DNA from 4 places in the Pantoea sp. X-Soil-ISGK-275 genome. Region 1 is predicted to be linked to each of the others. Evidence: predicted binding sites of a transcription regulator. Region 1 holds the regulator's gene; each other region holds the start of a gene.

The links. The regulator PurR, encoded in region 1, represses purine synthesis genes. The targets are predictions, from matches to a motif close to CANGCAAACGTTTGCNTG.
Region 2: a site for PurR is predicted at 4,346-4,363, ahead of guaD (guanine deaminase). Genes of this name have one in related genera too.
Region 3: a site for PurR is predicted at 2,396-2,413, ahead of cvpA (colicin V production protein). Genes of this name have one in related genera too.
Region 4: a site for PurR is predicted at 3,507-3,524, ahead of AC6I8A_RS01825 (NCS2 family permease). Genes of this name have one in related genera too.

What each region holds. Positions count from the first base shown of each region.
Region 1 is NZ_AP035976.1:1,894,319-1,902,419, reverse strand. It holds gene eptA (phosphoethanolamine transferase EptA) at 1-830, shown strand, start outside; gene AC6I8A_RS08885 (TetR/AcrR family transcriptional regulator) at 870-1,466, shown strand; gene AC6I8A_RS08880 (alkene reductase) at 1,519-2,616, shown strand; gene gloA (lactoylglutathione lyase) at 2,718-3,125, shown strand; gene rnt (ribonuclease T) at 3,233-3,901, shown strand; gene AC6I8A_RS08865 (Grx4 family monothiol glutaredoxin) at 3,937-4,272, opposite strand; gene AC6I8A_RS08860 (C40 family peptidase) at 4,637-5,428, shown strand; gene cydH (cytochrome bd-I oxidase subunit CydH) at 5,485-5,574, opposite strand; gene purR (HTH-type transcriptional repressor PurR) at 5,849-6,874, shown strand; gene punR (DNA-binding transcriptional activator PunR) at 6,871-7,782, opposite strand; gene punC (purine nucleoside transporter PunC) at 7,893-8,101, shown strand, end outside.
Region 2 is NZ_AP035976.1:2,119,812-2,127,912, reverse strand. It holds gene AC6I8A_RS09915 (ABC transporter permease) at 1-256, opposite strand, end outside; gene AC6I8A_RS09910 (MDR family MFS transporter) at 644-2,104, shown strand; gene AC6I8A_RS09905 (DUF1161 domain-containing protein) at 2,136-2,432, opposite strand; gene AC6I8A_RS09900 (DUF1283 family protein) at 2,485-2,820, opposite strand; gene AC6I8A_RS09895 (YnfA family protein) at 2,954-3,280, shown strand; gene ydfG (bifunctional NADP-dependent 3-hydroxy acid dehydrogenase/3-hydroxypropionate dehydrogenase YdfG) at 3,407-4,153, opposite strand; gene guaD (guanine deaminase) at 4,538-5,866, shown strand; gene xdhA (xanthine dehydrogenase small subunit) at 5,863-7,305, shown strand; gene xdhB (xanthine dehydrogenase molybdopterin binding subunit) at 7,295-8,101, shown strand, end outside.
Region 3 is NZ_AP035976.1:2,946,189-2,954,289, forward strand. It holds gene AC6I8A_RS13695 (UbiX family flavin prenyltransferase) at 1-177, opposite strand, end outside; gene purF (amidophosphoribosyltransferase) at 294-1,811, opposite strand; gene cvpA (colicin V production protein) at 1,848-2,333, opposite strand; gene dedD (cell division protein DedD) at 2,584-3,333, opposite strand; gene folC (bifunctional tetrahydrofolate synthase/dihydrofolate synthase) at 3,323-4,588, opposite strand; gene accD (acetyl-CoA carboxylase, carboxyltransferase subunit beta) at 4,712-5,620, opposite strand; gene AC6I8A_RS13725 (DedA family protein) at 5,753-6,406, opposite strand; gene truA (tRNA pseudouridine(38-40) synthase TruA) at 6,443-7,249, opposite strand; gene AC6I8A_RS13735 (aspartate-semialdehyde dehydrogenase) at 7,249-8,101, opposite strand, start outside.
Region 4 is NZ_AP035976.1:401,922-410,022, reverse strand. It holds gene AC6I8A_RS01835 (LysR family transcriptional regulator) at 1-216, shown strand, start outside; gene AC6I8A_RS01830 (Na+/H+ antiporter) at 282-1,931, opposite strand; gene AC6I8A_RS01825 (NCS2 family permease) at 2,071-3,420, opposite strand; gene AC6I8A_RS01820 (glutathione S-transferase family protein) at 3,679-4,344, opposite strand; gene soxR (redox-sensitive transcriptional activator SoxR) at 4,388-4,864, opposite strand; gene soxS (superoxide response transcriptional regulator SoxS) at 4,963-5,394, shown strand; gene AC6I8A_RS01805 (YjcB family protein) at 5,649-5,930, shown strand; gene AC6I8A_RS01800 (ATP-grasp fold amidoligase family protein) at 5,987-6,937, opposite strand; gene AC6I8A_RS01795 (oligosaccharide flippase family protein) at 6,946-8,101, opposite strand, start outside.

The DNA of each region.
Region 1 (8,101 bases):
ACTATCCCAACGCCAGTTCCTGTGGCACAGAAACCGCCATTTCGGTGCCCTGCATGTTCTCCAATATGCCGCGCGTGCATTACGACGCGAATCTGGCGCATCATCAGGAAGGCGTGCTCGATATCCTGGCGCATGCCGGCGTGAGCGTGCTGTGGCGCGAAAACGATGGTGGCTGCAAAGGTGCCTGTGATCGCGTGCCGCACACCGACATGACGCAGTGGAACCTGCCGCAATATTGTCACGACGGGTTTTGCCAGGATGATGTGTTGCTGCATCGTATTGATAACTATGTTGATAGCCTGCATAACGACGGCATTATTGTGCTGCATCAAATGGGCAGCCACGGTCCAGCCTATTATCAGCGTTATCCGGCTGAGTTCCGCCGTTTTACGCCCACCTGCGACAGCAAACAGATTCAGGATTGCGATCATCAGGCATTGGTGAATACCTACGACAACTCGCTGCTGTATACCGACGCCATGCTGAGCCGCACCATCGATAAGCTCAAAGGCCTGAGCGATCGCTTCAATGTGGCGCTGGTTTATCTCTCCGATCACGGCGAATCGCTTGGCGAGCGCGGGATGTATCTGCACGGTGCGCCTTATATGTTTGCGCCCTCACAGCAAACTCACATTCCTCTGCTGATGTGGATGTCACCGGGATACGCGGCGGCGAATCACATCAATGAGGCCTGTTTGCGCCAGCAAGCCGCCGACGCAAAGGTGTCGCAAGATAATCTTTTCCATACGCTTTTAGGCATGTTCAACATCCAGACGCAGCAGTATCAATCGCAATTGGATATGAACAGATCGTGCCAAACCGCCGCCTGAGGGTTGCGCTAGACTGACTGGTCTAATAACCTGAGCCCCATGAACAAGACTCTGCAACGCAACGATACCCGTGAACACCTGCTTGCTATTGGCGAGCAGGTTTGTTTACAGCGCGGCTTTACCGGCATGGGTTTGATCGAGATGCTGGCGCTGGCGGAAGTCACTAAAGGCTCGTTCTACCACTATTTCGGTTCGAAAGAGGCCTTTGGCGTGGCGCTGATTGAGCGCTACTTTGCCCACTTCCAGCAACAGATTGATCAGCAGCTGAATCTGCCCGGTTTACCGCCGCGCGAACGCCTGTTAGCGCATTTCCGCTACGGCGAAAGGCTGTTTATCGAGCAAGGTCATATTGTTGGCTGCCTTGGCGTGAAATTGTCAGCCGAAGTGTGCGATCTCTCCGAACCCATGCGCGATGCCCTGCAACAGGGTGCCAATGCCATCATCGCTGCCTACACGCGCTGTTTGACTGAGGTCGCCGCTGAGCAGCCGCTGCCATTTAGTCAAACGCCGCAGCAGCTGGCGCAGCGCTGCTACTTGTTGTGGCTCGGAGCCAGTTTGCAGAGCAAGATTTCCCGAGTGCCGGGTCCGATTAGTCTGGCGCTCGACACCATCGAACAGTGGCTGATAAGCCACTGATTTTTTTAGAAATCGTCGTTACTAGACGACCGGTCTTCCTGGAGCAATCAATATGGCGAGTAAGCAGCTATTCTCCCCACTCAAAGTGGGCGCGATTACCGTACCGAACCGCATTTTCATGGCCCCGTTGACGCGTCTGCGCAGCATTGAGCCGGGCGATATCCCGACGCCGCTGATGGCTGAATATTATCAGCAGCGCGCCAGTGCCGGTTTAATCATCACCGAAGCCACCCAGATCTCTTTCCAGGCGAAAGGCTATGCCGGTGCGCCGGGCCTGCACACACAGCAGCAAATTGCCGCGTGGAAAATGATTAACGAAGGCATTCATGCCGCTAACGGTCACAGCGCCGTGCAGCTGTGGCACACCGGCCGCATCTCTCATAACAGCGTGCAGCCAGAAGGCAAAGCACCGGTCGCACCGACCGCGCTGGCGGCGGGTACGCGCACTTCTCTGCGCGCTGCGGATGGTTCGGTCTATCGTGAAGACACTTCAGCACCGCGCGAGCTGTCAGTGGCTGAAATTCAGCAAATCGTCAAAGATTTTGGTCAGGCCGCTGCCAATGCGCGCGAAGCCGACTTCGACCTGCTGGAGTTGCACTCAGCACACGGTTATCTGATGCATCAGTTCCTCGCACCCGGCTCAAACCAGCGTAGCGATGAGTACGGCGGTTCGATTGAGAGACGTGGCCGTTTCGCGCTGGAAGTGGTGGATGCGGCGATTGCTAACTGGTCTGCCGATCGTATCGGTATCCGCGTTTCGCCAATCGGTGCCTTCCAGAATCTGGAAAATGGCCCGGAAGAAGAGAAAGCAGCGTTGTGGTACATCGCCGAGTTGGGCAAGCGCGGCATCGCCTATCTGCACCTTTCTGAGCCAGACTGGGCGGGCGGACAGCCATACAGCGATGCATTCCGTGAGAAAGTGCGTGCGCTGTTCCCAGGCGTGATTATTGGTGCCGGTGCCTACACCGTTGAGAAAGCGGATGATCTGATTGCGCGCGGCCTGATTGACGCAGTGGCGTTTGGCCGCGACTTTATCGCTAACCCGGATCTGGTTGCTCGTTTGCAGCAAGATGCGCCACTCAATCCGCAGCGCCCTGAAAGCTTCTACGGCGGCGGCGCGGAAGGTTACACCGATTATCCCACCCTGTAAGAAAATGGCTGCCGCCTCGGATAGGCGGCAGCGTTGTTTCATCAGTGTGTATACTTAGTTGTCTTGTCATTCACTGATGACGTTTTAAAAAAGAGGATGTTATGCGTTTACTTCACACCATGTTACGCGTTGGCGATTTGCAACGTTCTATCGATTTCTACACCCGCGTGCTCGGCATGCGCGTGCTGCGTCAGAGCGAAAACACCGAGTACAAATACACGCTGGCATTCGTTGGCTACACCGAAGAGAGCGAAGGCGCGGTGATTGAGCTGACTTACAACTGGGGCGTGGATAAATACGATCTCGGCAACGCTTACGGCCATATCGCGCTGGGCGTGGACAACGTGGCTGACACCTGCGAACGCATTCGCAGCGCGGGCGGCAACGTAACGCGTGAAGCGGGCCCGGTAAAAGGCGGTTCTACCATTATTGCCTTTGTTGAAGATCCAGACGGCTACAAGATCGAACTGATTGAAAATAAACATGCCGGTCACGGCTTAGGCAACTAAGGTTGCTGGTCAGCCTGCTAATTGCAGGCTGACTTCCCTCTCCTGCTGCACCCTCCTGAGATTTTTGCCATAATGCGCGCTGCCCTATTTATTGCCATGAGATCCTGATGTCTGAATCGAACGCTTTAAACGCTCTCCACCAACGCTTCCGCGGTTTTTATCCTGTTGTGATCGATGTTGAAACCGCAGGTTTCAATGCACAAACCGATGCACTGCTGGAAATTGCAGCCACAACGCTGAAAATGGATGAAGACGGCTGGTTGCACCGCGATGAAACGCTGCACTTCCATGTGGAACCGTTTGAAGGCGCCATTCTGAATCCTGCTGCGCTGGCGTTTACCGGCATCGATCCCACCAATCCGCTGCGCGGTGCGGTTAGTGAATACGAAGCTCTGCATGCGATTTTTAAAATGGTGCGCAAAGGCACTAAAGATAGCGGCTGTAATCGCGCGATTATCGTGGCGCACAATGCCACTTTCGATCTCAACTTCGTGATGGCGGCCGCAGAGCGCGCCAGCCTGAAGCGCAACCCGTTCCACCCTTTTGCCACCTTTGATACCGCAGCGTTAAGCGGCTTAGTGCTGGGGCAAACCGTGCTGGCGAAAGCCTGTAAAGCGGCGGGAATGGAGTTTGATAGTACACAAGCGCATTCAGCCCTGTATGACACCGAGCAAACCGCGACGCTGTTCTGTGAGTTGGTGAACCGCTGGAAACGCCTGGGCGGCTGGCCGCTGGCTTTCAGTGAAGAATCTGCAGACGAGGCGTCTGCCGAGTAAGCAAAGAAAAGGCCGACATTTGTCGGCCTTCTGCATTATTCCGCTTCTTTATACTTCTCAGCGGTCTCTTTCAACAGTGGCTGAAGTTCGCCGCGCTGGAACATCTCAACGATGATGTCGCAGCCGCCGACCAGTTCGCCATCGACCCACAGCTGCGGGAAAGTTGGCCAGTTAGCGTATTTTGGCATTTCAGCGCGAATATCCGGGTTCTGCAGAATGTCCACGTATGCGAAACGCTCGCCACACGCAGAAAGCGCCTGCACGGCTTGCGCCGAGAAACCGCAGCTTGGCAGCTTCGGAGAACCTTTCATGTACAGCAGAATCGGGTTTTCTGCGATCTGACGCTGAATTTTTTCAACAGTACTCATTATTGCCTTCCTTAATCTTCTACTTCGTGTTTGTTTATTGTAGCGATTTCGCTCCCGGACTGAAAACGGGATTTTGCGTTTGCACTGGCGAATCGCCATGTTTGTTAAGTTAACGCATGACAAATAACATTTTCATATCATTAATTGGCATTAATAAATTAATAATTAGCAATAGTTTCGCTGCGTTAACCAGCTGAAATCGCTCATTTTTGCTACAGAATCAATCTGGTAACATATTAATGGAAAAAGGCCTTACCTTTTGGAAAAAAAGTGGATTAGAATTGCTTCGGCGCTGGTCACTTGATCAGATTTCTCTCACTTTGCCGCAGTCTGCTTTCATTCAGCCTGCTTAACCTGTAACCGGATTATGCGTCTACTAATTACGCTTTTCATACTGGCTTTCGCCCAACTGTTTTTTAATGTGGCTGCTGCATCTCCGCATGCGCCCGTTAATGCCAGTTCGCTTAAAGCAGAGAAAAAGAGCGCACGTGAAGACGAGCGCCGCAAACGACGCCCGGTGAAAACCACCACCAAAAAATCGCGCCTGACAGCTGTTCAAAAATTCAAACTCAAAAAACAGACCAAAACAGAAACCGCGCTGCACAAGACCACCAGCAAAAAATCCCCGCTGAAACTTTCTGCTAAGAAATACGGTCATCAACGTCTAGCGAAGAAAACACCTGAGATCGCCGTCGATGATGAAGCGTTAGCGCTGACCGGCATCAAAATGAGTAAGGCGCACCGCCAGCGTTATCAAAAGGCGCGTGAAACGGCGATGACCAAATTGATGGGCCAACTCGGCAAACCCTATCAATGGGGCGGTGCTTCGCCACATACCGGTTTCGACTGCAGCGGCTTAGTGTGGTACGCCTATAAAGATCTGGTGAAATTCAAACTGCCACGCACCGCTAATGAGATGTATCACCTGCGCGATGCGGCACCGATTAAACGTGAAATGCTCGAGAAAGGCGATTTGGTGTTCTTCCGCATCAATAATCGCGGCACTGCCGATCATGTGGGCGTGTATCTCGGCAACGGGAAATTCATTCAGTCGCCGCGTACCGGCAAAGATATTCAGATCAGCGCATTGGGTGAGGATTACTGGCAGAAACACTATGTGGGCGCGCGTCGCATGATGACGCCAAAAACTATTCGCTAGTTGTTGCGCAACAATCATAAAAAAGCCGGATGCTGTTCTCAGCTCCGGCTTTTTTGTTAATGCATGATCGCGGTAAAGCTGAAGGCGATAATCATCAAAAGTGCGCCAACAGTGGTCATTAGCGCCAGTTTCAGGTCGGTATTCATCACAACTCCTTAGTCACACAATTATTAGGGTTAAAGCGATTTTCGCACAGCAATGGGCAAAAATCTCGTGTTATACGCATCAGCTTGCTAGAATCGCCGCCTTTCGTTGCGCAACAGATTTTGCGCATGCTGTATCAACAGCGTGATGAAGTGATTTCGCCTGCTAAAACACACCGTTTTGCCCGCTTTTTTGGGCTGTAAAAGCATTAGCAGACGCAAACGTTTAACAATATACTTATCAGTAAGTTGCGATAAGCCCAGGAGTACCATTTTCATGGCAACAATTAAAGATGTCGCAAAACGCGCGGGTGTCTCAACCACCACGGTTTCGCATGTCATCAACAAAACGCGTTTCGTTGCGGAAGAGACGCGTAACGCCGTATGGGAAGCGATCAAAGAATTACACTACTCGCCGAGTGCCGTGGCGCGTAGTCTCAAAGTCAATCACACCAAAACCTTGGGTCTGCTGGCGACCTCCAGCGAAGCGCCCTACTTCGCTGAAATTATCGAAGCGGTGGAGAACCGGTGTTTCGAACGCGGCTATACGCTGATTCTCGGCAATGCGCACAACGATCTGCAAAAGCAGCGCGCTTACCTGTCGATGATGGCGCAAAAGCGCGTCGATGGATTGCTGGTGATGTGTTCGGAATATCCAGACGATTTGCTGCAGATGCTGGAAGAGAACCGCAATATCCCAATGGTGGTGATGGATTGGGGCGCGTCACGCGGTGATTTCACCGATACCGTGCAGGACAATGCGTTTCAGGGCGGCTATCTCGCCGGGCGTTATCTGATTGAACGTGGTCATCGCGATATCGGTGCCATTCCCGGCCAGATGGAGCGCAACACCGGCGGCGGACGTCACGCTGGCTTCCTGCAGGCGATGAGCGAAGCGGGCATCACGGTGCGTCCGGAATGGGTGGTTCAGGGCGACTTTGAACCTGAATCGGGCTATCAGGCGATGCAGCAGATTTTAAATCAGAAACAGCGTCCAACTGCGGTGTTCTGCGGCGGCGATATCATGGCGATGGGCGCGATTTGCGCTGCTGATGAGATGGGTTTGCGCGTGCCGCAGGATATCTCAGTCATTGGCTACGATAACGTGCGCAACGCGCGCTATTTCACTCCAGCGCTGACCACCGTGCATCAGCCAAAAGCCGAACTGGGTGAAAAAGCGCTGGAAATGCTGCTGGATCGCATCACCAGCAAGCGTGAAGATCCGCAAACCATCGAAGTCCAGCCAACGCTGATTGAACGCCGTTCGGTGGCGTACGGTCCATTCCGCGACTATCGTCGCTAAGCCGACACTTCGCTGAGCCATTCATGGTTCAGCGTTTCAGCATCCCCGAGATAAGCCAGTAACCACTCCAGCGCCGGTGACGCGCGCTGTTCTGACCAGCTGACGCAGCACGGACTGTCCGGAAAGGCCTGCGGCAGTGCCAGTTCCACCAGTTTATGGCTGTCCAGCAGCGGACGCGCCAGATGGCCCGGCACCATTCCAACGCACAATCCTGCCAGCAAACAATCCATCCCGGTTTCCCACTCCGGCACCACCAACCGCCGCTGATTATCCAGCGTCCACGTCATACGGCGCGGCAACGCACGCGAGGTATCTTCCAGCACCAGCGATGGCCACGCCCGTAATGTTTCATCATCCAGTTCCGTGCTGTTGACCAGCGGATGGTCGGGACTCACCACACAGCGCCAGTTCAGCGCGCCCATATCCTGAAAGGCAAAACGTCCACCCACCGGGATCGCCTGGGTCGCGCCAATCGCCACATCAACCCGGCCATCAGCCAACGCATCCCATACGCCGTTGAACACTTCGTAGCTGATAATCAGCTCCATATCGGGAAAATGGCGATAGAAATCCTTCACTAACTGCCGCGTGCGCTGCGGTTTAACAATGCAGTCAACCGCGATACTTAGCTCCCCGCGCCAGCCATTCGCCAGTTGCTGACACTGTCGACGGGTTGCCAGCATTTTTTTGATAACAGATCGTCCTTCACGTACAAAATGCTCCCCCGCCGGTGTCATCACCACTTCGCGGTGCTGACGCTCAAAAAGCGGCACCGCCAGCCAGCTTTCCAGCTGTCGCACGGTATAGCTGACGGCAGAAGGCACGCGATGCAGCTCCTGCGCGGCCGCACTAAAACTGCCGGTGCGCGCCACCGCATCTACCACTTCAAGCGCATATTCTGACCACATAATTTTGCCTTCAAAAAATTTAACAGCACTATGCAAATATTAGCGTTTCACAAAGCGCGTTGCATCCTTTTACACTCCCCGGCGTTCAACCTGCCCAAAAGAGAATCAACATGTTGTCGTCTAAAGCATTTATGCCTTATCTCGCCGTGCTCAGCATGCTCGGCTTTCTTGCCACGGATATGTATTTACCCGCCTTTGGCGATATGCAGCGTGATTTCGCTAGCGCACCTGGCACCATCAGCGCCAGCCTGAGTCTGTTTCTCGGCGGTTTCGCCTGTGCCCAGGTTTTTTGGGGGCCGCTGTCGGATCGTTACGGGCG
Region 2 (8,101 bases), 230 kb from region 1:
TGAAGATTTGCATCACGTATTCGGCCCAGCGACGGGCAAACGGACGACTCAGCAGGATCCCGCTGGGGATGCCCACCAGCAGCGCAAAGAACATTGACCAAAACACCAAAAACAGATGCTGCTGCCCGAGATAGATCAAATCTTCCCGACGGTCGCGCAGCGTGTTCAGCCCCAGCCCCCAAACCAGCAGGGCAATCACCGCAACAATCGCGAGCAGAGCCAGCCCAGCGCGGCGGGCGAGCGATGCATTTTGCATAGCCAGTGTCTCCCTGATTCAAAAAAATCGTTCGATGTGGTGATGTCATTCCCAGGATGGCGGCGCAGTGTCAAAAACGCACACATACGAAAATCCTTCACCCCGTTAAATTGCAGTTAAAATGACTATTAGCAGATGCTTTTTCAGTGAATAACTGGAAAGCACCGCTTAGACCTATAGCAATGCTTGTCGATAAGTGCCAGTTTCTGCGGCAAAATCAGTCAGATAGAAATAATCAAAAACCGCAGCTAACCCGCATGGAATAAGGCATCATACGACAATAAAAAATTTTCATCGAAATAAGTGACGTCGTCACAGATGGGGCGCACGCAGAGGAAACTGGTCTGGTGAATTTTCAGCTAGCCTTGTTAGAAATTAGGGAGACGTATGACTGAAACTGCAGAATTGAACACGGAACATCGCCACTGGATTCTCATCGGCTGCATGCTCGCTATGTTTATGGCGGCGATTGAAGTCACCATCGTGGCCACCGCGATGCCGACCATCATTGCCGATCTTGGCGGCTTTTCGCAGTTTGGCTGGGTATTTTCCATCTATTTACTGACACAAGCCGTCAGCGTGCCGCTCTATGGCCGATTAGCAGACATGTGGGGCCGCAAACGGCTGCTGTTTATTGGCGTATCGCTGTTCCTGCTGGGATCGATTTTGTGCGGATTCGCCCACAGCATGACGTGGCTGATTCTGTTTCGCGCTTTTCAGGGTTTAGGTGCCGGCGCGATTATGCCGCTGACCTCCACCATTGTGGCTGACGTCTATTCGCCGCGCGAACGCGCCAACGTACAAGGCTGGCTCTCCAGCGTCTGGGGCGTGGCGGCAATTATTGGCCCGCTGAGCGGCGCGTGGCTGGTACAGCACTTTAGCTGGTCGGTGATTTTCTGGGTCAACGTACCGATTGGCGCGATCGCCATGTTGCTGCTGGCGCGCTTCCTTCCATCGCGTGAGCAAAATCAGGCTACCACGCTCAATCTCACCGGCAGCTGCTGGCTGATGATCTGCGTAACGGCATTATTAGTCGCGCTGTTGCAGGCCGAAGTGCTCGGTTTCTGGCTGCTGCCATTCCTGCTGCTGGCAGTCATCGCCGCCTGGCGTTTAAAACATCATGAACAGCGTGCTGATGCATCGCTGTTTCCGCTGGAAATCTGGCGCAGTCGGCTCATCGTTGCTGGCAACATCGGCAACCTGATTATCGGTGCCAGCATGATGGGCATCAGCGCGTTTTTGCCGACATGGATTCAGGGCATCACCGGCGGCACGCCGCTGCAGGCCGGCAGCGCGCTGGCGATGATGTCGATTGGCTGGCCGCTGGCCAGTACATTGAGCGGTAGGTTGATGCTTATCACCTCCTATCGCTTCACCGCGCAGTTGGGCGCGCTGCTGCTGATTGCTGGCAGCGCGTTGCTGCTGCTACTGCGCAGCGACAGCTCAATCGTGCAGGCCGGATTCACCGCCTTTGTGATTGGTACCGGCATGGGCATGACCAGCACCACGTTTCTGGTATCGGTACAGAACCATGCGCATTACGACATTCGCGGCATTTGCACCGCCTCAATCATGTTCAGCCGCATGATCGGTTCGGCGATTGGTACCGCGTTATTGGGCGCGGTGCTGAACCTCAACTTGTCGCTGCGTCTGCCGCAGGCCGACGATCCGATGCAGAAAATCATGTCGCCTGAAAGCCGTCAGACGCTGTCGGAGGCGACATTGCATGACTGGACCGGACAAATCGCCAGTTCTTTACATTGGGTGTTTGTAGTGTCGTTGCTAATTGCGCTGCTAACGTTGTGGGTGGCGTGGATAATGCCGCGGCAAAGGCCGGAAGTGGAGTAAAAGCAGGGCGGCCAGAGAGCCGCCCGAAAGTTTACTGCGCTGGCGTATCCTGAGAGCTGCCCGCGCTGTCTGGCACGGTGCTGTCACCATCACGGCCATTTTTCTTGTAGACGATTTTCTGTGTGTCGTTCTCACAATGACCCACAACCTGGCCGCCGACCTGATCGGCTTGATCATTGGCCACGATATCCAGCGTGAAGTCCGATTCGGCGACGCCGTTGTTAATGATTTTTTTGCTGATGTCCGCTTTGACGCTTTCACAAGACGCCTGCGCCAATACCGGCAGCGACAACATCGCCATCAGCAGAACTGCATTACGTTTTTTCATCATTCACTCCTTTGGTCAGAAATCCTGTCAAAACTATAGCAGTGATAAACGATTAAGGTGCAATTGGACGTCCGGTGCGGCGGTCGAGGCAGCGCAGCGTATTCGGTTCCCAATAGGCGTTAACGTTGTAGCTCTTTTCGCAGGAGTCGCGGGTATCAAAGGCTTTGTCCGCTTTATCAAACTCTTTCTCAACGCGGGTATTGACCTTGTTACGCAGATTTTTAGTATCGTTCCACTGCTCTTTGCTCTGGCGCGCGGCTTCATTGCTGGAGGCGCTGCTGCCATCTTCAATGATCAGGCGATCGGTTTTGGCAAACGCAATTGGCGCAGCCATTAACAGGCTCGACGTCACCACGGTCGCCAACAGGGCGGATAACAGTTTTTTCATCGTCATTTCCTTCAGTTAACACCAGCACAGCCGGGATCGCGGCTGTAACAACCATGGGCGCTAGTATATCATCGCTGCTTCTTTGCTCACCAGCGGTGAGCGCTTTGTTTAGCTTAGTGAGAGATTTTCTATGCTGGTAAAAACCGCCTTGCTGTTTTTTATCACTGCGATAGCGGAAATTGTTGGCTGTTTCCTGCCGTGGCTATGGTTGAAGAAGGGCATGACGGCCTGGCTGCTGGTGCCCGCCGCAGCAAGTCTGGCGCTGTTTGTTTGGTTGTTGACGCTGCATCCCGCCGCGAGCGGGCGCGTCTATGCAGCCTATGGCGGCGTATACGTGTTAACCGCGCTGATCTGGCTGCGCGTGGTGGATGGCGTAAAACTCAGTACATGGGATTGGGTCGGTGCGCTGGTCGCCTTTAGCGGCATGTTGATTATCGTGACAGGGTGGGGCCGGGTGTAATAACCGGCAACACAGGCATTGGATATTAGGGGAAACATCCCGATGAGGTCGTAGCGGCGAAAGCCGCCGGAGCGCCTCACGGGATGGTCGCCCCGGGTATCTCGATCAAACAGCGTATAACCGCGATTAACCTTTATGCACTTTCAATCCTGCAGTGGTTTGCGTCACCGGCATAATCTCCAGCGTATTGATGTTGACGTGCTTAGGCAGCGTCGTCACCCAATAGACCGCTTCGGTCACATCTTCCGCTGTTAACGCGGTGGTGCCTTCGTAAACCTGGCCCGCTTTATCATCATCGCCCTTGAAGCGCACGTTGGAGAACTCGGTGCCGCCCACCAAACCTGGCTCGATATCGGTCACGCGCAGCGCGGTGCCGTGCAGGTCGGTACGCAGATTCAGGCTGAACTGGCGCACGAACGCTTTGGTCGCGCCATACACGTTGCCACCCAGATAAGGCCAGCTGCCCGCAATCGAACCGATATTCACGATATGACCGACGTTGCGCTCCACCATGGCAGGCAGCACCGCGCGCGTCATGTACACCAACCCTTTGTTGTTGGTGTCGATCATATTTTCCCAGTCTTCGATATTGGCTTTGTGCGCCGGTTCCACACCCAGCGCCAGGCCAGCATTGTTCACCAGCACATCAATATTGCGCCATTCAGCGGGCAGCGAGGCAATCGCTTCATCGATGGCGGCGCGATTACGCACGTCCAGCTGAACGGTATACAGATTATCGCCCAGCTCATCTTTCAACTCTTTTAAGCGCTCAGCGCGACGTCCGCTGGCGATCACTTTATGACCTGTAGCAATGAAGCGGCGGGTGATACTTTGACCAAAACCAGCGGTTGCGCCAGTAACAAAAATAATCATCTCACTGTTCCTTAAACGATTTCAGGTTATCAGCCACACCTTAGCATTAACCTCGAACCCATGCTCATGAAAACCAAAGGCAGCGTGTTGCAGGATTTTTCCTGCACATCGCGAGTGCATCAGCGCACCACAAAGGCGCACGTTTGCGGGCGATCAAATCGCCATGTCAGGTAAAACTTAGCGCAATGTTAAATCGCAACCGTTTGCGAACACAGGCAACCGGTTGCGCATACGTTTGCCAGGCAAGCTTGACATAAAAACACGTCAAAACAACCTATAATATTGAAAGTAAACAGTATTTTTTGTTCTTTGCATTGGCATGCGCTTTGCAAACTATCTTTAAGGCAATCACCTGCATTAATAAAAAAGCACCAAGGAACCATTATGCCTTACGCACCCGAAACGCTGCTGCGCGCCAGCTTCTTTGATTTCACCGCTCTGGCCGCGCAGCCAGACGACATCGCTGCCAATGCGCGCTATCTCGAAGATGGCTTATTAACGCTGCGTGACGGCAAAGTGGTCAGCCTTGAAAGCTGGCAAATTGCGGAAGGGCGCGTCGATCACACGCGCGTCACCGATCTGCGCGGCAAACTGATCGTGCCCGGTTTTATCGATACCCATATCCATTACCCGCAAACCGAGATGATCGGCGCCTTTGGCGAACAGCTGCTGGAGTGGCTCAACCAATACACTTTCCCGGTGGAGAGCCAATATCACTGTCCCGATCACGCGGCAAAAATGTCGGCGTTTTTCCTGCATCAGCTGTTGTCGAACGGTACCACCACCGCGCTGGTATTCGGCACCGTGCATAAGCAGTCGGTTGATTCCCTGTTCAGCGCCGCACAGCAGCTGGATATGCGGCTGATTGCCGGCAAAGTGATGATGGATCGCAACGCACCGGAATACCTGACCGAAACGCCGGAAGAGAGCTATAAGCACACGCGTGAACTGATTGAGCGCTGGCATCAGCGCGGTCGCCTGAGCTATGCGCTAACGCCGCGCTTTGCGCCGACCTCGTCGCCCGAACTGCTGGAAAAAGTGCGCCAACTGCGTGAGGAGTTCCCTGATGTCTGGATGCACACGCACTTAAGTGAAAACCAGCAGGAGATCGCCTGGGTGAAAGCGTTATTCCCGGAGCGGGCGGGCTATCTCGATGTCTATCATCACCACCAACTCACCGGCAAACGCAGCGTGTTTGCGCACTGTTTGCATCTGGAAGATCAAGAGTGGCAATGCCTGCATGACACCGATTCATCGATCGCCTTTTGTCCAACGTCAAACCTGTTCCTCGGCAGCGGCTTATTCAACATCAAACGCTGCTGGCAGCAGGGCGTGCGCATGGGCATTGGCACCGACGTGGGGGCTGGCACCACCTTTAATCTGCTGCAAACGCTGGGCGAAGCCTACAAAGTCGGCCAGCTACAGCAGTACAAACTCAGCGCCTGCGAAGCGTTCTATCACGCCACCTTGGGCGGCGCACACGCACTCGACCTCGATGACGTTATCGGCAACTTCAATCCCGGCAAAGAGGCCGATTTTGTGGTGCTCGATCCGGCCATATCGCCGCTGCAGAAGCTGCGTAACGCTAATAGCAAAGATATCTGGGAGCGGCTTTTTGTGATGATGACACTCGGCGACGACCGCAACATTGCGCAAACCTGGGTGAGCGGCAAGCCGGTTTGGCAGCGCGAAAGTGAGGAGCAAATCGCATGATCCAGTTCTTACTTAACGATCGTTTAATTACCGAACGCGAGATCGATCCCAATCTCACCGTGCTCAACTACCTGCGCGGCCAGCAGCAGCGTCGCGGCACCAAAGAGGGTTGTGCCTCGGGCGACTGCGGTGCCTGCACCGTCACGCTCGGTAAAGTGGTGGATGGCAAGATGCAGTATCAGGCGGTCAACAGCTGTTTGACGCTGGTAAGCAGCCTGCAAGGCAAGCAGCTGATTACGGTGGAAGATCTCAAGCAGGGCCGCGAACTGCACAGCGTGCAGCAAGCGATGGTGGATTGCCACGGGTCGCAATGCGGTTACTGCACGCCGGGTTTCGTGATGTCGCTGTTTACCCTGCAGAAAAACAGCGCAGGTTGGGATCGTCATCAGGCAGAACAGGCGCTGGCGGGCAATTTGTGTCGCTGTACCGGCTATCGTCCGATCATGGATGCGGCGCAGCAGGCATGCGAACAACCTGATGCGGATGCCTTCAGCGCCAATGCACCCGCGCTAGTGCAGCGTTTACAGGCGCTCAGCAACACAGAAGTCCAGATTATTGAAGCCGCAGGCAGCCGCTGCTATCTGCCAAAAACGCTCGCGCAGCTCGCCGATCTTTATCAGCAATATCCCGATGCCCGTTTGGTGGCCGGTGGCACCGATCTGACGCTGCAAATCACCCAGCAATATAAGCGCCTGCCGCTGCTGATTGCGCTGGAGCAGGTTGATGAGTTGAAGGTCTGCCACGAAGATGAAACACATCTTTATCTTGGCGCTGCCGCCTCATTGCATCATTGCTATCAGTTTTTAGCGCAGTACATTCCGGCGTTTAGCAGCATACTGGAGCGTTTTGCATCGTTGCAAATTCGTAATCAAGGCACGCTCGGCGGCAACATTGGCAACGCATCGCCGATTGGTGATTGCGCGCCGATGCTGCTGGCACTGAATGCGCGTCTGGTTTTGCAGCAGGGCGATAAGCAGCGAGAAGTCCCGCTCGATCAATTCTTTACTGCCTATCGCCAAACGGTCTTGCTGCCGGGGGAATTCATTCGCAGCATCACCATTCCTAAAGTGACGGTGTCACCCAACTTTACAGCGTGGAAGGTGGCGAAACGGCTGGATGATGATATTTCCGCCGTATTTGCCGCCATCAATCTGCAAGTCGAGGAAGGTGTGATTGTGGAAGCGCGACTGGCTTTTGGTGGCATGGCCGCTACGCCTAAACGCGCGCTGGCGGCTGAAGCACAATTGCTGGGCCAGCCGCTGAATCTCAGCGCCATCGAAAAAGCCTGCGCCGCATTGAGCGAGGATTTTCAGCCGCTGAGCGACTTTCGCGCCAGCGCCGACTATCGCCTGCAGGTGGCGCGCAATCTGTTGCGCCGCTATTACGCACAAGCGTCTGGCGAGCTGACCATTACCGAGGTGTCGCGCTATGTCTCATAACCGTCCGGAACTGAACGAAACGCTGCTGAAAACCCAGTTCGCCACCGGCATGCAAACCGGCGTGGGGCGCAGCAACAAACATGAAAGTGCCGACAAACATGTCTCCGGTGAAGCGCTGTATATCGACGACAAGCCCGATCTGCCGGGATTGCTGCATCTCTGTCCGCGACTGAGCGAGCATGCGCATGCGCGCATCACCAAACTGGATGTGCAGCCGTGTTACGCGGTGCCTGGCGTGGTCAGCGTACTGACGTGGCGCGATGTGCCGGGCCTCAATGATGTGGGTCCGCTGGAACCCGGTGATCCGCTGCTGGCGCAGGACAAAATCGAATATTTCGGTCAGATCGTGATAGCCGTGGCGGCTGAATCTCCGGAAGCGGCGCGTGCCGGTGCCGCAGCGGCAATTGTTGAGTATGAAGCGCTGCCCGCGGTGCTCGACGTGCGTGAAGCGCTGGAACAGCGCTTCTTTGTGCAGCAGCCGCACATTCACCAACGCGGTGATGCCGAAGCCGCGTTGGCACGCGCGTCGCGCCGTATTCAGGGTGAATTTCACATCGGCGGTCAGGAACATTTCTATCTGGAAACCCAAACGGCGCTGGTGATCCCCGGCGAAGATGACACATTGCAGGTGTTCTCCTCGACGCAAAACCCCACCGAAGTGCAGAAGCTGGTGGCGGAAGTGATGGGCATCACCATGAACAAAGTCACCATTGATATGCGGCGCATGGGCGGCGGCTTTGGCGGCAAAGAGACCCAGGCGGCGGGCGTGGCGTGTTTGTGTGCCATTGCCGCGCGT
Region 3 (8,101 bases), 1.1 Mb from region 1:
GGCCATCGCTTGCACTTCACGCAGGCTGAAATCGGTCTCCAGCGCCAGCGTTTGCCGCGCGGCGGGGCTGATCACCAAATGGGTTTCCACCTCCGCCAGCGGTTGCAGCACTTGCAACATGCGCACGCCGTAGATCGCGCCGCTGGCGCCGGAAATACCAATGATCAGTCGTTTCATAATTCAGCCTTGCAGGTTCAGATTGCGGCAATGATAGCGGCTCGCTGAACAAAAATACAAAAACAAACAGGGCGGGATTGCGCCCGCCCTGCTTTTACTTTGCCACAACCTCGGGCTTAGCCTTCGTTGTGCAGCTCCAGCCCTTCCACTTCAGTCTGACGCGCAATGGCTTTGGAATCGTCATTACGCAGCGACTGCAGATACTCAAGGTACTGTTGATCGACGTCTTTGGTGACGTAGATGCCGTTAAATACCGAGCACTCGAAGTTGGCGATATCCGGATTCTCTTCACGTACCGCTTCAATCAGATCGTTGAGATCCTGGAAAATCAGCGCATCGGCTTTGATCAGCTGGCAAATCTCATCCACTTCACGGCCGTGCGCAATCAGTTCGGTCGCGCTAGGCATATCGATGCCGTAGACGTTCGGGAAACGAATTTCTGGTGCCGCCGAGGCGAGATACACTTTTTTCGCGCCCGCTTCACGTGCCATTTCAATGATTTGCTCGGACGTGGTGCCGCGTACGATGGAGTCATCCACCAGCAACACGTTCTTATCACGGAACTCAGCACGGTTGGCGTTCAGTTTACGGCGAACCGCGCTGCGACGCTGCTGCTGGCCTGGCATGATAAAGGTGCGGCCAACGTAGCGGTTCTTCACGAAGCCCTGACGATACGGCTTGTCGAGGATGCGTGCGATTTCCAGCGCGATATCAGTGGAGGTTTCCGGAATCGGAATCACTACGTCGATATCCAGATCTTCCCACTCGCGGGCAATTTTGTTGCCCAGCTTGGTGCCCATGCGCACGCGCGCGCTGTACACCGAGATTTTGTCGAGGAACGAATCCGGACGGGCAAAATAGACGTACTCGAACAGGCATGGATTGGTTTTCGGGTTCTCGGCGCACTGACGCGTCGAGAGCTGGCCCTGCTCGGTGATGTACACCGCTTCGCCTGGTGCTACGTCACGAATGAACTCGAAGCCCAGCGTATCCAGCGCCACGCTTTCTGACGCCACCATGTATTCGGTGCGGCCGTCGGCGATAACGCGCTTGCCCAGCACCAGCGGACGAATACCGTTGGGATCGCGGAAGGCGACCATGCCGTGTCCGATAATCATTGAAACCACTGCGTAAGCGCCGCGCACCTGCTGATGCACCGCCGCCACCGCAGCAAAAATGTTGTCAGCTTCCAGCGGATAGTGCTGAAAACGGTCCAGCTCCTGCGCAAAGATATTCAGCAGGATTTCGGAATCTGAGGTGGTATTGACGTGACGGCGACCCGTTTCGAACAGCTGTTTACGCAGTTCATGGGCATTGGTCAGGTTGCCGTTATGCGCCAACGTGATGCCGTAAGGGGAGTTCACGTAGAAAGGCTGCGCTTCAGAGGCGCTGGAGCTGCCTGCGGTTGGGTAGCGCACATGGCCAATGCCGATGTTGCCCTGCAGACGCTGCATGTGGCGGGCTTCGAACACATCGCTGACCAGGCCGTTAGCCTTACGCAAACGGAAGCAGTTAATAGCATCGATGGTACAAATGCCGGCGGCATCCTGCCCGCGGTGCTGAAGCACCGTTAACGCGTCATAGATTGACTGGTTTACTGGCATAAAACCGGTGATACCAACAATACCGCACATATTGTCTTTTCCTCATTAGCCGGACGCCCGATGGTGTCACCGGGGTAAAAAACTCGACGTACTTTTCAGGTAATCGAAAAACCACCTGATGATGTAACTGAATTCGGGGATAAGTTGCGACTGTTGCCAGTCCGGACTTTTCGAAAAGCCGGTGAATGTATCGAGGAAGAACAGCATAGCAGACACGATCAGCACGCCACGCAACGCCCCGAAACAGACACCCAACACCCTGTCGGTTCCCGACAAGCCAGTTTTTTCAACCAGCGAGCCGATGACATAGTTGACGATGGCACCCACAATCAGGGTAGCAACGAATAACACCGCGATGGCGATGCCGTTGCGTACCAGTTCGTCGCTAAAACCGGTAAACCAGACTGCAAGGTAGGCGTAATAATGACTGGCGACAAAAAACGCGCATCCCCAGGTAACGAGAGATAAGGCTTCCCGGACAAACCCACGAATCAGGCTGACCAGAGCCGAAAAACCAACTACCGCAATAATGACGTAATCAATCCAGATCATGAACTCTTCCAGCCCAGTGCTATCGCACCCCTGCATCCAGTTCGGGGCGCATTCTAACAGAAAAAGAAAACGTTTGCGTAGGGTTTTCCGGTTCTGTTTCCGCAAAAAGGGCGATGAAAAAAACTTTCCTCGCCCTGTGTATTATCAGGGATTTAATCCCCTGATATTCAATGATTTTATCACCGCGCTTCGCTACGAAAATTTTGTAAAGCCGCGCCTTTTTCTGTTATCGGCGCGGCTTATCAGCACTTTATCTGGCGCTATAGGGTTTCACCACACCACCGAGGCCGGAGATGCTTTGCAGCTCACTCAGCGAGCCTTGCAGCTTGGCTTTGTTCGCGTCCGGACCGACGTAAATACGGGTGATTTGTCCCTGCACCGGCGTCGACGGCACGGTGAAGGCGCGATAACCGGAAAGCCGCAGCTGCGCCACAATCTCGCTTACTTTCGCCGCATTCTTCAGCGCACCGAGCTGCACCACAAACGCCTGACCGGCTGGCGCTGCAGGTTCACTCTGCTTCGGCGTTTCCACCGGTTTTGGCTGTTCAACCGGCTTCGGCTGCTCAACAGGCTTCGGCTTCGGTTGCTCAACCGGTTTTGGCTTCGGCTGTTCAACCGGCTTCGGTTTCGGCTGCTCGACCGGTTTTGGCTTCGGCTGTTCAACCGGTTTCGGCTGCACTTGCTGATGCACCGGCGGCGGGGTCACTACGCTTGGCTCGCTATTCTGCGTGGGCTGCTCGCTGCCGTTGGTGGCGGTCTTACCGCCGTTCTGATTTTGTGCCGCGCCCGCCCCTTCCGGCGGCTGCGCCGGTAAGGGTTGCGTCACCGGCGGCACCATTTCGCTATCCTGCTGATCGTCCGGTTTTGGCACCAGCGGAATGGCGGCGAACTCTTCTTTATAGTGCTTCTTCTTACCGTCCAGCAGGCCGGGCAATACGATGACACCAATCGCCACCAGAATGACCGTACCGACTAAGCGATTTTGGAACTTACTTGCCACTGCCGTTCTCCGCTGCCATCGATTCCATAACCTGCGCTACGGTGTGGAAAGAGCCACACACCAGAATCACATCTTCGGGACGCGCCTGCTGACGCGCCGCTTGCCAGGCTGCATCAACATTGCTGTAAGCCACGCCGCCATCCAGATGAGCGAGAAGCTCATCGGCGGAGGCACCGCGCGGGCCGTCGAGCGGCGCGCAGTACCAGCGGTCAACCTGAGGCGCCAGCGCCGCCAACGTTCCCGCGATATCTTTGTCGTGCAGCATCCCGACCACCGCATGCACTTCACCGCTATGTGGCTCTTCTTCCAGACGTGAAGCCAGATAATAAGCGGCATGCGGATTGTGCGCCACATCGAGGATCACGCGCGGCGCTTCGCTGACGGTCTGAAAACGCCCCGGCAGAATCGCAAGCGGCAGATGCTGACGAATAATCGCTTCGCTCACCGTTAAACCCGACGCACGCAGCGCAGTCAGCGCGGTGGCGGCATTGGCTAACGGCACCTGCGGCAGCGGTAAATCACGCAGCTCGCCATGCGCATCCTGCAACATCCAGCTGGCACCGGTTTGCAGCCACTGCCAGTCGCGATTGCGCTGCAACAATACTGCGCCCTTCTCCGCCGCAACATCCGCGATGGTGCCCGGCATATCGGCTTCACCGACGATGGCCGGTTTACCTGCGCGGAACACGCCGGCTTTTTCCCGGCCGATACTTTCACGATCCGGACCCAGCCAATCGGTGTGATCCAGCGCGATGCTGGTGATCACCGCCACATCGGCATCGACAATATTGGTGGCATCAAGACGTCCGCCCAGGCCGACTTCAAGGATCACCACGTCGAGATTCGCCGCGCGGAAAAGATTGAAAGCCGACAAGGTGCCGAACTCAAAGTAGGTCAGTGAAATGTCACCGCGCCCAGCTTCAATCGCGGCAAAACTGGCGCTGTGCTGCGCTTCATCCAGTTCAGCGCCCTGCACACGCACGCGTTCGGTGTAACGCACCAGATGGGGCGAGCTGTAAACGCCCACGCGATAGCCCGCGGCCATCAACAGCGTTTCCAGCGTACGGCAGGTGGTGCCTTTGCCGTTTGTACCGGCGACGGTGAAGACAAAAGGAGCGGGTTTGAGCAGGTCGAGGCGTGCGGCGACGCGTTGAATACGATCCAGACCCAGTTCAATGGCCTGCGAGTGCAGATGCTCAAGATAATGAAGCCACGTGGCCAAAGGCGACGTGGCTTGAGGAAGAGAATTATCCATGTGTCCCGTTAAAAATCAATACATTAAATAACTTAAGGTCGCGGGCCATGTCGGATGCAACCTTAAGTATTCAATGTAGACGGTGCATTGGAGGAAAGGACGTAAGTGCCTTTCCGTTGCCTGTCAGGCTTCGTTGCTCTCCGGCTCAGCCACATTAGGCTGATCACCATCCAGCTGCGGCGCTGGCAGGTTCATCATTTTCGCCAGCAGGCTTGCCAGCTTAAAGCGCATTTCCGGACGACGGATGATCATGTCGATCGCGCCTTTCTCAATCAGGAACTCACTGCGCTGGAAGCCCGGCGGCAGTTTTTCACGCACGGTTTGCTCGATAACGCGTGGACCGGCAAAGCCGATCAGCGCTTTCGGTTCCGCCACGTTGAGATCGCCCAACATCGCGAAGCTGGCTGAAACGCCGCCCATGGTTGGATCGGTCAGCACGGAGATGTACGGCAAGCCGCGCTCCTGCATTTTCGCCAGTGCCGCACTGGTTTTCGCCATCTGCATCAGCGACTGTAGCGCTTCCTGCATACGTGCACCGCCTGACGCGGAGAAGCAGATCAGTGGGCAGTTGTCTTCCAACGCCTGCTCAACACCACGCACAAAGCGCGCGCCAACCACTGAACCCATTGAGCCGCCCATAAAGGAGAACTCAAAGGCCACAGCAACAATCGGCATGCCGTGCAGCGTGCCTTTCATCGCCACCAGCGCGTCTTTCTCGCCGGTATCTTTCTGTGCGGCGACCAAACGGTCTTTATACTTCTTCGAGTCGCGGAACTTCAGCAGATCCTTCGGTTCCAGCTCGCTACCTAGCTCAACCAGCGAACCTTCATCCAGCATGCTATGCAGACGCTCACGGGCGTGCATGCGCATGTGATGGTCGCACTTCGGGCAGACCTCGAGGTTACGCTCCAGCTCGGCGCGGTACAGCACCTGTCCACAGCTATCGCACTTGGTCCACACCCCTTCCGGGATGCTGGCTTTGCGCGTTGGCGTGGCAGTGCTTTTATTCAGTATGCGTTCAATCCAGCTCATTGATGACCTTTCTATTTAATGCTGACCTGGTCCAGTCTTCTCATTGCTGCTGAAATCACCTTCAGCAGGCCGTAAATGTCGCTCATTAAACCACAACCCGTTCACGCTGTGGATAAAAATCTGGTTACGAGCTTACTGTGACTTCTGCTGGCGGCGGTGACGCCACACTTCAATTACGCCTGGCAGTATGGAAACCACGATGATGCCAACGATCAGCAGCTTCAGGTTCTCCTGCACAATCGGCAGGTCGCCAAACAGGTAACCGGCGTAAGAGAACAGCAGCACCCACAGCAGTGCGCCCGTAACATTGTAGAGCGCGAAGTGGCGATAAGACATGTGTCCCATCCCTGCCACAAAGGGGGCAAAGGTTCGCACGATTGGTACAAAGCGCGCAAGTATAATGGTTTTGCCACCGTGGCGATCGTAGAACGCGTGGGTTTTATCCAGGTAACTGCGACGGAAAATTTTCGAATTCGGGTTACTGAACAGCTTCTCACCGAACAGACGACCAATGGTGTAGTTCACCGCATCACCGAGGATGGCGGCGATCACCAACAGCGTCACCATCAGATGCACGTTGAGATCGTTACCCGGCAGCGCCGCCAGCGCACCGGCAACAAACAGCAGGGAATCGCCTGGCAGGAACGGCGTGACCACCAAACCGGTTTCACAGAACAGAATCAGGAACAGAATGGCGTAAATCCAGATGCCGTACTGCGCCACCAGTTCGGCCAAATGCACATCAATATGCAGAATAAAATCGACTAAAAAGTGGATGAAATCCATATAACCACAACTCCCCTAACACCCAACAATTAACGGTTAATCCGCGAGGAACAACGGTCCCAACGCAGGCTGAGGTAATGCAAAGTGGGATGGATAATCCACCGCCACCAGATAAAGCCCCTCGGCTTTGGCGGTCGCCGCCGCCAGCTTACGATCTTTGGCCGCCAGCAGCGTCGCCATCCACTCTTCCGGCTGATTACCGGTGCCGATTTCCATCAGGCTGCCAACAATGTTACGCACCATGTGATGCACAAAGGCGTTGGCTTTAATATCCACCACCACATACGGTCCATGACGCGTGACATTGAGATGCATCACGTTGCGCCACGGCGTGCGTGACTGACACTGCACCGCGCGGAACGAGGTGAAGTCATTCTCGCCAATCAGCGCCTGCCCGGCGCGCTGCATCTTCTCCGCATCCAGCGGATGGTAATAATGGGTAATACCATTGCCCAGAATCGCCGGGCGCAGCCGATGGTTGTAAATCACGTAACGATAGCGGCGTGCCGTCGCGCTAAAACGCGCATGGAACTCCTCCGGCACCGCTTTCACCCAACGCACCGCGATGTCATCAGGCAGATTGGCATTCACACCCAACGTCCAGGCCGCATCAGCGCGCGGCGAAGTGGTTTCGAAATGCACCACTTGTCCGGTGCCGTGCACGCCAGCATCGGTACGGCCCGCGCAGAACACCACCACCGGATGATCGGCCACTTTCGACAGCGCCTTTTCCAGCTTTTCCTGTACGCTGCGCACTTCATTTTGCCGCTGCCAGCCGTAATAACGGCTGCCATCGTATTCAATACCCAACGCCAGCTTAAGCGTCTTACCTTCAGGCAACATTAATAGAAATACTCCTGCACCAGTTTCTCAGCCGTTTTCACCGCCATCAGTGCACCGCCGAAACGGATGTTGTCTGCCACCGACCAGAACTGTAGCAGCTCTGGGATGCCGTAATCATTGCGCACGCAGCCAATGCTCAGCACGTCGCTGCCAGATGCATCGCCCACCTGCGTTGGGTAATCGCTCTCTTCGCTCAGGTTGATATCCCCGGAGCGGCCCAGTTCATCGCGCGCTTCTTCAGCGGAAAGCGGGCGCAGATTCTCCACGTGCACGATCTGCGCATTGCCGTAGAACACCGGTGCCTGGACACTGCTTACTACAATTGGCAAACCTTCGTCCTGCAGTACTTTACGCACCTGCTCAACCACGCGACGCTCACTCTCCACGCTGCCATTGCTGTCAGCCAGCAGCGGCAGAATGTTGAACGCCAGCTGGCGGCCAAAGTAATGCTGCTCCGCAGGTACGCCGTTCAGCAAACGCGCACTTTCACCGGCCAGGCCATCAACCGCCGCTTTGCCGTGACTGGAAGCCGCAATCAGGTTGGTGACCTGCAAACGGCTCAGACCGGCGAGATCCACCAGCGGTTTGATTGCACACAGCAGCTGGCTCACCAGGCTGTCGGCAACGATAATGATGTTGCGATTGCGGTAATCCGCCAGCACTTGTGGATTCACATCTGGCACCACCAGCGGCACGTCCGGTTCGAGCGCGAACAAGTCGCTGCTATCGATGACCAGACACCCCTGGCTAGCGGCTTCTTCGGCATAGCGCGCCGAGGCTTCACGACCCGCAGTGAAGAACGCCAGCTGCACCTGCGTCCAGTCAAATTCGGCCGCGTCCTGAACCAGCACG
Region 4 (8,101 bases), 1.5 Mb from region 1:
ATGGTGCAGGCGGGCATGGGATTGGCGATTCTGCCGGAGCCCATTTGTCAGCGGTTGGATAAACAATCGCTGCTGTGGCTGCCGCTGGAATCGGAGTTGCAGTGGAGTTTAGGGTTGATTTGGCGGGAAGGCAGTTATCTGTCGCGCAGCGCCGAGGCGTGGATTGAGTGTTGCCGTGAACATTGGCCGGATAGTGCGCCGCGGCTGTCGGTGTGAAAACGGCCGCAGCGCATTAATGTCGATAGGTCGCCATGAATGGCGACCCTACGTTTGGCTTGCTGCTATTCCTCTTTCTCTATCAGCAGCGCTTCCAGCAGATCGAGATCGTGCAGCAGTTTCTGCATCGTCTCGTTGGAGATCTCCTGCGTGGCGCGCAGATGATAAACCTCGGCACGCTCGGCACGCAGCGCATTGAGGCGGAAACGACGTTCGAGGTTTTCGGCAAATTGCGCCTGTTCGATATCGTTTTTGCCCTCCGCGCGGCGACGCAGATTACCAATCACGCGCAAACTGACCTCTTTCAGCAGTTCCGGATCGATGTTCTCTTCGGTGTCGGTTTCGAGACGCTGCTCCATTTTATGCAGGCTCTCAATCGCCACGCCCGCCATCGCAGCACGTGCGAACTGAATCTCACGACGATGGCCAACCTTGTCGATGCTCTCAACGTCACGCAGCAGAATCGGCAAGATCACCACACCCACCAGCAGCGACACCAGGATTACGCCGGTGGCGATGAACACCAATTCATAGCGCGCTGGGAACGGATCGCCGTTGCTGAGGAACAGCGGAATCGACAGCACACCGGCCAGCGTGATGGCGCCGCGTACCCCGGCAAAAGAGGCAATCAGCAGTTCACGCAGCGAGTAGTTGGTAAACTCCAGCGGCTTCTTTTTCAGCAGACGCATACTGGTGCGCTTCATGATCCACAACCAACCGAAACGCACTACCATCAGCGCGGCGTAGACCAACAGAACGTCGGTAAACAGCATCCACAGTTCGACGTTGGGATCGGCTTGCGCTTGCGCAATCGAGGTGGAAAGGATGTCGGGCAGTTGCAGGCCGAGCATCAGGAACACCATGCCGTTGAACACGAACTCAAGCATCTGCCACACGCTGTTCGCACGCAGACGCATCGCCAGCGGTGCCTGGCGGATAATGCCGGAACGCGTGATGGTCATACCGGCGGCGACGGCGGCGAGGATGCCCGACACGCCAAGGTGTTCCGCAATCAGGTATGAGGCGAACGGTAACAGCAGCAGCAGCACGGTTTGGGTTGCCGGGTCATCACCGCTCCAGCGGCTTAGCAGACGCAGTGAGCGGCCATACAGCCAGCATATCGCCACACCGGCAACCAAACCGCCGACCGCCACTTTGAGAAACTCGACGCTGGCGCCGCCCCACGTAAACACCATGGTGCCCATCGCCACCGCGACGGCAAACTTCAGCGATACCAGACCCGATGCGTCGTTCATCAGGGCTTCGCCCTGCACAATCGACATGATTTTTTTCGGGATGCGCCCTTCACCGACAATGCCGGACAGCGCCACGGCATCGGTTGGCGACAGCACCGCCGCCAGCGCAAAGGCGGGAATCAGCGGAATGCCTGGCACCAGCCAGTAAATCAGGTAGCCAATCCCGACCACGGTGATCAGCACCAGAACCAGCGCCAGCCCCATGATTTCGCGACCGTGATGCAGGAACTCATTAATCGGCGTTTTCCAGCCATCCGCGAATAGCAGCGGCGGAATGAACAGCACGAGGAACAGCTCCGGATCAAAATCGACATGCAGGCCGAAGACGGGAAACGCGAGCAGTGCACCGGCGGCAATTTGCACCAGCGGCAGGGGAATTTGAAACGGCAGAATACGTGCCGCCACGCTGGAGAGTGAAACCACCAGCGTCATGATGAGAATAGTAAAGAAGATTTCCATGCTTTCCTTAGGCGAATCAATTTCATTAAAGCGATGTTGTTGCGTGGGAAAGTGTAAAACAAAACGCCGCACAGCGGGGCAACCCGATGTGCGGCGTGGCGCAGAAAGCGAATAATCCTGGAATTATTCAACTTTGAGGTCAGATGGCCCAGCCACCGGCATAGAACGCCACCAGTGCGACAGCAATCACCACGGTGCCAACGTTTAGCTTGCGCCACTCGCCGGCAAACAGGCGACCAATCACCAGTGAAGCGAAGCCGAGCATGATGCCGGTGACAATGTTGCAGGTCAGCACGATGAACACTGCGGTCAGCAGGCCGGACATCGCATCAACGAAATCGTTGAAGTCGATTTTTGCCACGTTGCTCAGCATCAGCAGGCCAACGTACATCAATGCTGGAGCCGTCGCATAAGCGGGAACCAGATAGGCTAGCGGTGACATAAATAGGATTACCAGGAACAGCAAACCCACCACAATCGCCGTCAGACCGGTTTTACCGCCCGCCGCCGTGCCTGCCGCCGATTCGATGTAGACCGCAGCCGGCGAAGCGCCAACCAAACCAGCGAACAGGCTGCTGACGGAATCGGTGGTCAGCGCACGACCGCCGTTGATGATCTGCCCCTCTTTATCCAGCAGATTCGCCTGGCCTGCTACCGCGCGAATGGTGCCGGTGGCATCAAAGACTGCGGTCATCACCAGCGCCAGCACGCTTGGCAGCACCACAGGTTGCAGCGCGCCCATGATATCAAGGCTAAACATCGCCGATTGCCCGTTGGCATCCTTCAGGCTCGGCATGGCGAACAGGCCTTGGTAGGTCACTGCTGGATCGAAAATCAGGCCAAGAATCGAGATGGCGATGATGGTCAGCAGAATACCGCCCGGCACGCGGCGTTTTTCCAGACCGAAAATCGCTGCCAGGCCGACCAGCGACATGATCACCGGGAACGACGCGAACTGACCCAGCGCCACCGGCAAACCCGCAGCCGGGTTTTTCACCACCAAACCAATGCCGTCAGCGGCGATCAGCAGCAGGAACAAGCCGATACCGACACCGGTTCCGTGCGCCACGCCCATCGGCAAATTACGCAGAATCCACGCACGGATGCCGGTGACCGAAATCAGCGTGAACAGTAAGCCCATCAGGAACACTGCGCCAAGCGCCACCGGCACACTGATGTGCTGGCCAAGCACCAGGCTGAAGGCGGTGAAGGCTGTCAGCGAGATGGCGCAACCAATCGCCATTGGCAGGTTGGCCCACAAGCCCATGACAATCGAACCAAAGCTAGCGACTAAGCAGGTGGCAACGAACACCGCCGTTGGCGAGAAGCCCGCTTTGCCCAGCATGCCGGGCACCACGATGACGGAATACACCATCGCCAGAAACGTTGTCAGACCCGCCAAGACTTCCTGATGCACGCTGCTGCCGCGTGCAGAGATATTGAACCAGGCGTCCAGTTTTCCACTGGCCGGGCGCGATTCGCCAGACATAATTCTTCCTCAATATTTTTGTGATGTGAGTCGCCGCGCGGCGCACGTTTGCTGTTCCCTGATGGCGGATTTTCATGACGAAAATCCAGGCAAACGTTTACGTCGCCGCGTATTCCAGGTCGTAAAGGGGGACGCTGAAAAAAGGCAAACGATTATCTGGCGTTTGCCATGGGGTTTTCAACTCCTAATCGCGGGCATGACAGGATAAATCCAGGCTTTCGCCCCGTAGGGTCGCCATTCATGGCGACCTGGCTGAACTTAGCGGCTCAACTCAATCTCACCACCCTGCTGGATTGCACGTTGCCAGGCAGCGCGCTGCTGCATGGTTTCCAGCCAGCGGGCGGTGGCGGGCATATCGCGCAGTGAACCACGCAACTGCAGCGCCAGCAGCGGAAAGCTCATCTGCACATCGGCGATACTAAAACGTGAACCGGCAAAAAATGGATGCTGCGTAAGATGCTCTTCAATCACGCTGCCGTGCAAAGCCAGCTGCTTATTCAGCCAGGCTTTCTGAATCCCTTTGCTCAGCGCGATACCCGCCGGACGCAGCAGCCACGGGACCGGCTTTTTGCCAAACTGCGCAAACACCAGCTTCATTACCAGCAGCGGCATCAGCGATCCTTCCGCGTAATGCAGCCAGTAACGCGCCTGAATCTGTTCATCTTCATGGCTCAGCGCCAGCTGATGCTCGCTGTCATATTTGAGTTGCAGGTATTCGAGAATCGCGCCCGACTCGGCAATCACGCGATTGCCGTCGGTAATCACCGGTGATTTACCCAGCGGATGCACTTTCTTTAACGAATCGGGTGCCAGCAGAGTGTTTTCACGCTGATAGCGTTTGATTTGGTAAGGCACCGCGAGCTCTTCCAGTAGCCATAACACGCGATGCGAGCGGGAGTTTTCCAGATGGTGAACGGTGATCATACGGTTTCCTTGCCGGTAAAAGTGTTCCGCCAAGTATAGTCGATCAGCGTTTTTGCTCGTCTTGTTCCGGATCGAGTAGCACCGCACCCGAACCTTGCTCGCCCAGGCGGTCACCCGGATTGCGTAGCGGGCAATCGCGCATCGATAAACAGCCGCAGCCAATGCAGCCATCCAGATCGTTACGCAGGCGCGTCAGGGTTTCGATGCGTTTATCCAGCTCCTCGCGCCAGTGTTGCGTCAACGCGTCCCACTCCTGCGTCGACATGCGCTTATTGGCCGGCACATGTGTCAGGCTGTCGCTCACCGTCGCCAGCGGAATGCCGATGCGTTGCGCAATTTTGATTATGGCCACGCGACGCAGCACGTCACGGCTGTAGCGACGTTGATTGCCGCCGTTGCGCGAGCTGAAAATCAATCCTTTGGTCTCATAGAAGTGCAGCGCCGACACCGCCACGCCGCTGCGCTTCGCCACTTCACCCGGCGTTAAAACCGGCTTCGGGTAATTGCGTTCTTTTTTCATTTAGGGCCTTTACCTCAAGTTAACTTGAGGAATTATACTCGCACCCCAGCAAAACTTCGAATTTCTCACCAGGCAAACAACATCAGAAGGATGAGGCTATGATGCAACAGGAAATCATTCATTCGCTGTCCAACTGGATCGATCAGAATCTGGATAAAGCGCTGTCTATTGATGAAGTCGCGGCAAAATCAGGTTACTCAAAATGGCACCTGCAGCGTATGTTCCGTGCCGTCACGAAACAAACGCTGGGTGGCTATATTCGCGAACGTCGTCTGACGCTGGCCGCTGAAGCGCTGCGCCAAACTCAGCGTCCGGTGTTCGATATCGCGATGCAATACGGTTATGACTCGCAGCAGACTTTCTCGCGCGTGTTCCGCCGTCAGTTCTCACAAACGCCTACCGCTTATCGTCACACCATGCGTCGCCAGGCGATGATTCAGCGTCCACGCTTGCTCAGTTTTGACTGTGCAGACAACAACATGACCAGTTTTGCCCAGCGTACAACCGGCGAGTGCTGCCCGGTTAGCTAACCTTTACTGCGCGCCCCTTGCGGGCGCACCTCGCTTTTCCTGCCTGCTTCAGCCTCCAGTTCGATAAAAATCTTTCTACCTGACCCGGTATAAATTTTGTTCAAAATTTAAAATCGAGTGATATAATGTGAGCCAAGTCACACTTTCCTGTATTCAGTAAGACGGCCTGAAGGACTTCCCTGACCTTCCTTCTTCGCCGCCAGTGATGTCGATTGAATGTCGGGGATATCACTGATTCTAAGAGGTTTTTGCAGATGGCCACCTTAACCACCAGTTTAATTGTTATGCGCTGGGAACTCCTGAGTGCGGTAATGATGTTCTTCGCCAGCACCATGAAAATTCGACTGCGTCAGAACAGTCATCACGTGATGGCGCTGCTGTGCGGTGGTATTGGCGTGGGCATGTCTTGCTGGTTTGTCACCGGCCTGCTCGGTATCACGCTGAGCATGGAGAATCTGCATAACTTCATGGAAATCTCCAAAAACGCCTTTATTGAAGTGATGAGCCAGACGCCAACCGATTGGCCAATGCCTTAATCGCCGCCAATAAAAAACCCCGCCGAAGCGGGGTTTTTTATTTTGCTGTGTGATACTTAAATTTTCTTCAATACGGCCGGAATGGTCACTTCCGTCACCGTGATGCCCGGTATCTTCGTACCGCGACGATCCTGAATCCACATATCACCCATCATCTGATTGAGCCCGCGATCCAGACCGGTCACCAAACCCGCGCCCGGCGTAAAGGTCAACTCGCCGAAGTAGATCTGTTCTTTATCGATGTACCAATCCACGCGCACATAATCGAAATCACTCGCCAGCTTTTTACTCAACGCCAACGCGTGCTGCAACGAGGCCATTTGCGGCGTCACGTCCAGACCGGTATCACGAATTTTATGATACGCCTCGTTGAGGTTGTTGACGTAAAAGTTCATCGACAACAGCGGATTGCAGCGGTTGTAGATTACCTGCAACACATACTCAAAGCTGCCGTCGCGCTTGTTGAACATGTGGAACTTGTAGTCAATCGGCGCCGATTTACCATCGCCAATGTACTGCTCCACCAGAATGCGCGGCTTGATGTAGCGATAGTGAATCTCGCGCGCTTCGTTGGCGAAATCGGTCTTCAGCCAGCGATGGCAGTCGCTAATAATCTGCTGCTTCTTCAGGGCATCCGGCTCTTCCAGCAAAATCTCCACCATGTTAGAGGCGTGATTCGGCTTGATGACGGTATTTTTCCAGCTCGGCAGCGTGTGCAAAGAGCTGGGATCGCTGGTCTCGTACACCAGCGGGATCAGGTATTCGCTGCCCACTTTCTCGGCGATATATTCGCGCACCGAATATTTGTCCGACAGACGACCATACATCTGATAATCGCCATGGATGAATTTGCGGTACAGCACCTTCTCGTTAAACACTTTCGGCTCACGCAAATTGGGCAGTTTGCGGAACTTATGAAAATAGTAGATACGATCCTGGTATGCCCAGGGCATCTTCTTGATGAAGTACTGCACGCTTCTTCTGAGTTCATCTTTCAACTTGAGCATATCTGACCTCATTTGTAGGTTTTGTAGTTGAGTGAGGAAACCTGGATTTTTTGGATGACGCCGTTTTTGAAGGAGTAATTCATTACGGTAAGAGACAGCAATTCTGAGATGAAAACGCTCCATGCGGCACCCATGATGCCGTAGCCCTGGATCAGCCACCACGACAGCGGCAAGCTGATCACCATCAGGCAAACAATTTTCTTCAACAGATAATTAAACCCGCCTTCTTTGACCATGTAGCGATACGCTACGGTCCCCATCGCCGAAAAGCAGGTCGCTAACGACAACAACGTAATGAGACTTCCTGACTGTGTGTACTCGTGACCATATAAAGCGATGATGATTTTTTCGCCGTACATTGCGATCACCGCTAACAACAACAATGAAACACCCATGACATAACCATTAAGCCGTGCTGTCAGCTTGATGGCGGCTTCTCCACGCTCGCGGAAGATTTCCGAAAAGCAGGAAGTGATGATGGCGACCGGGATAAAAATCCAGGAGGCCGAAATGGTATTGGCGGCGGCAAACAGCCCGAGATCGCGCGCCGAGGCGATGCCCGCCAGGAACATCTGTGCCGCTTTCACCTGCACCGAGATAAAGATGCTGGAGATGGCCAGCGGTAATCCGGCATACAGCAAATAGCGCAGATAGGTGTTGCGCTTATCCTGCGGCGGCGCCACGTCCTGATTTTCGCGGTAAAAGTTAAAACGCTTAATCACATACGGCACCAGCGTGACGGCGACAATCGATACGGTCAGCCACAGCGGATTGAGGTGCAGCCAGGCAATGGCAAAACTTAAGCTGAAGCCCAGCAGCAAACCGACAGAGTTGGCGATGGTGTTCAGTCGCGACGCTAAGCGCGCATTGTTGTAGACACTGAAGGTGTCCTGCGTCACGAAAACCGAAGAGATAAACGAGGCCAGTGCAAAGGCGAGGAAGTTTTCCTGCATGTTGTACCAGACCCAAATCAAGACGGGCAGCGATGTGAGCAACAGCAAAACCATGCGCATGTTGCGCGCTACGGTCATCAGGCGCAGCCCTTTCGGCGCACTCTTACTGATACGTTTAAACAGAATGGTTTCCGTACCGAAAATCGCCACGGTCTGCACCATGGAAAACAGCGAGGTCGAAAACGCCATTTGGCCAAAGATGGTTGGACCA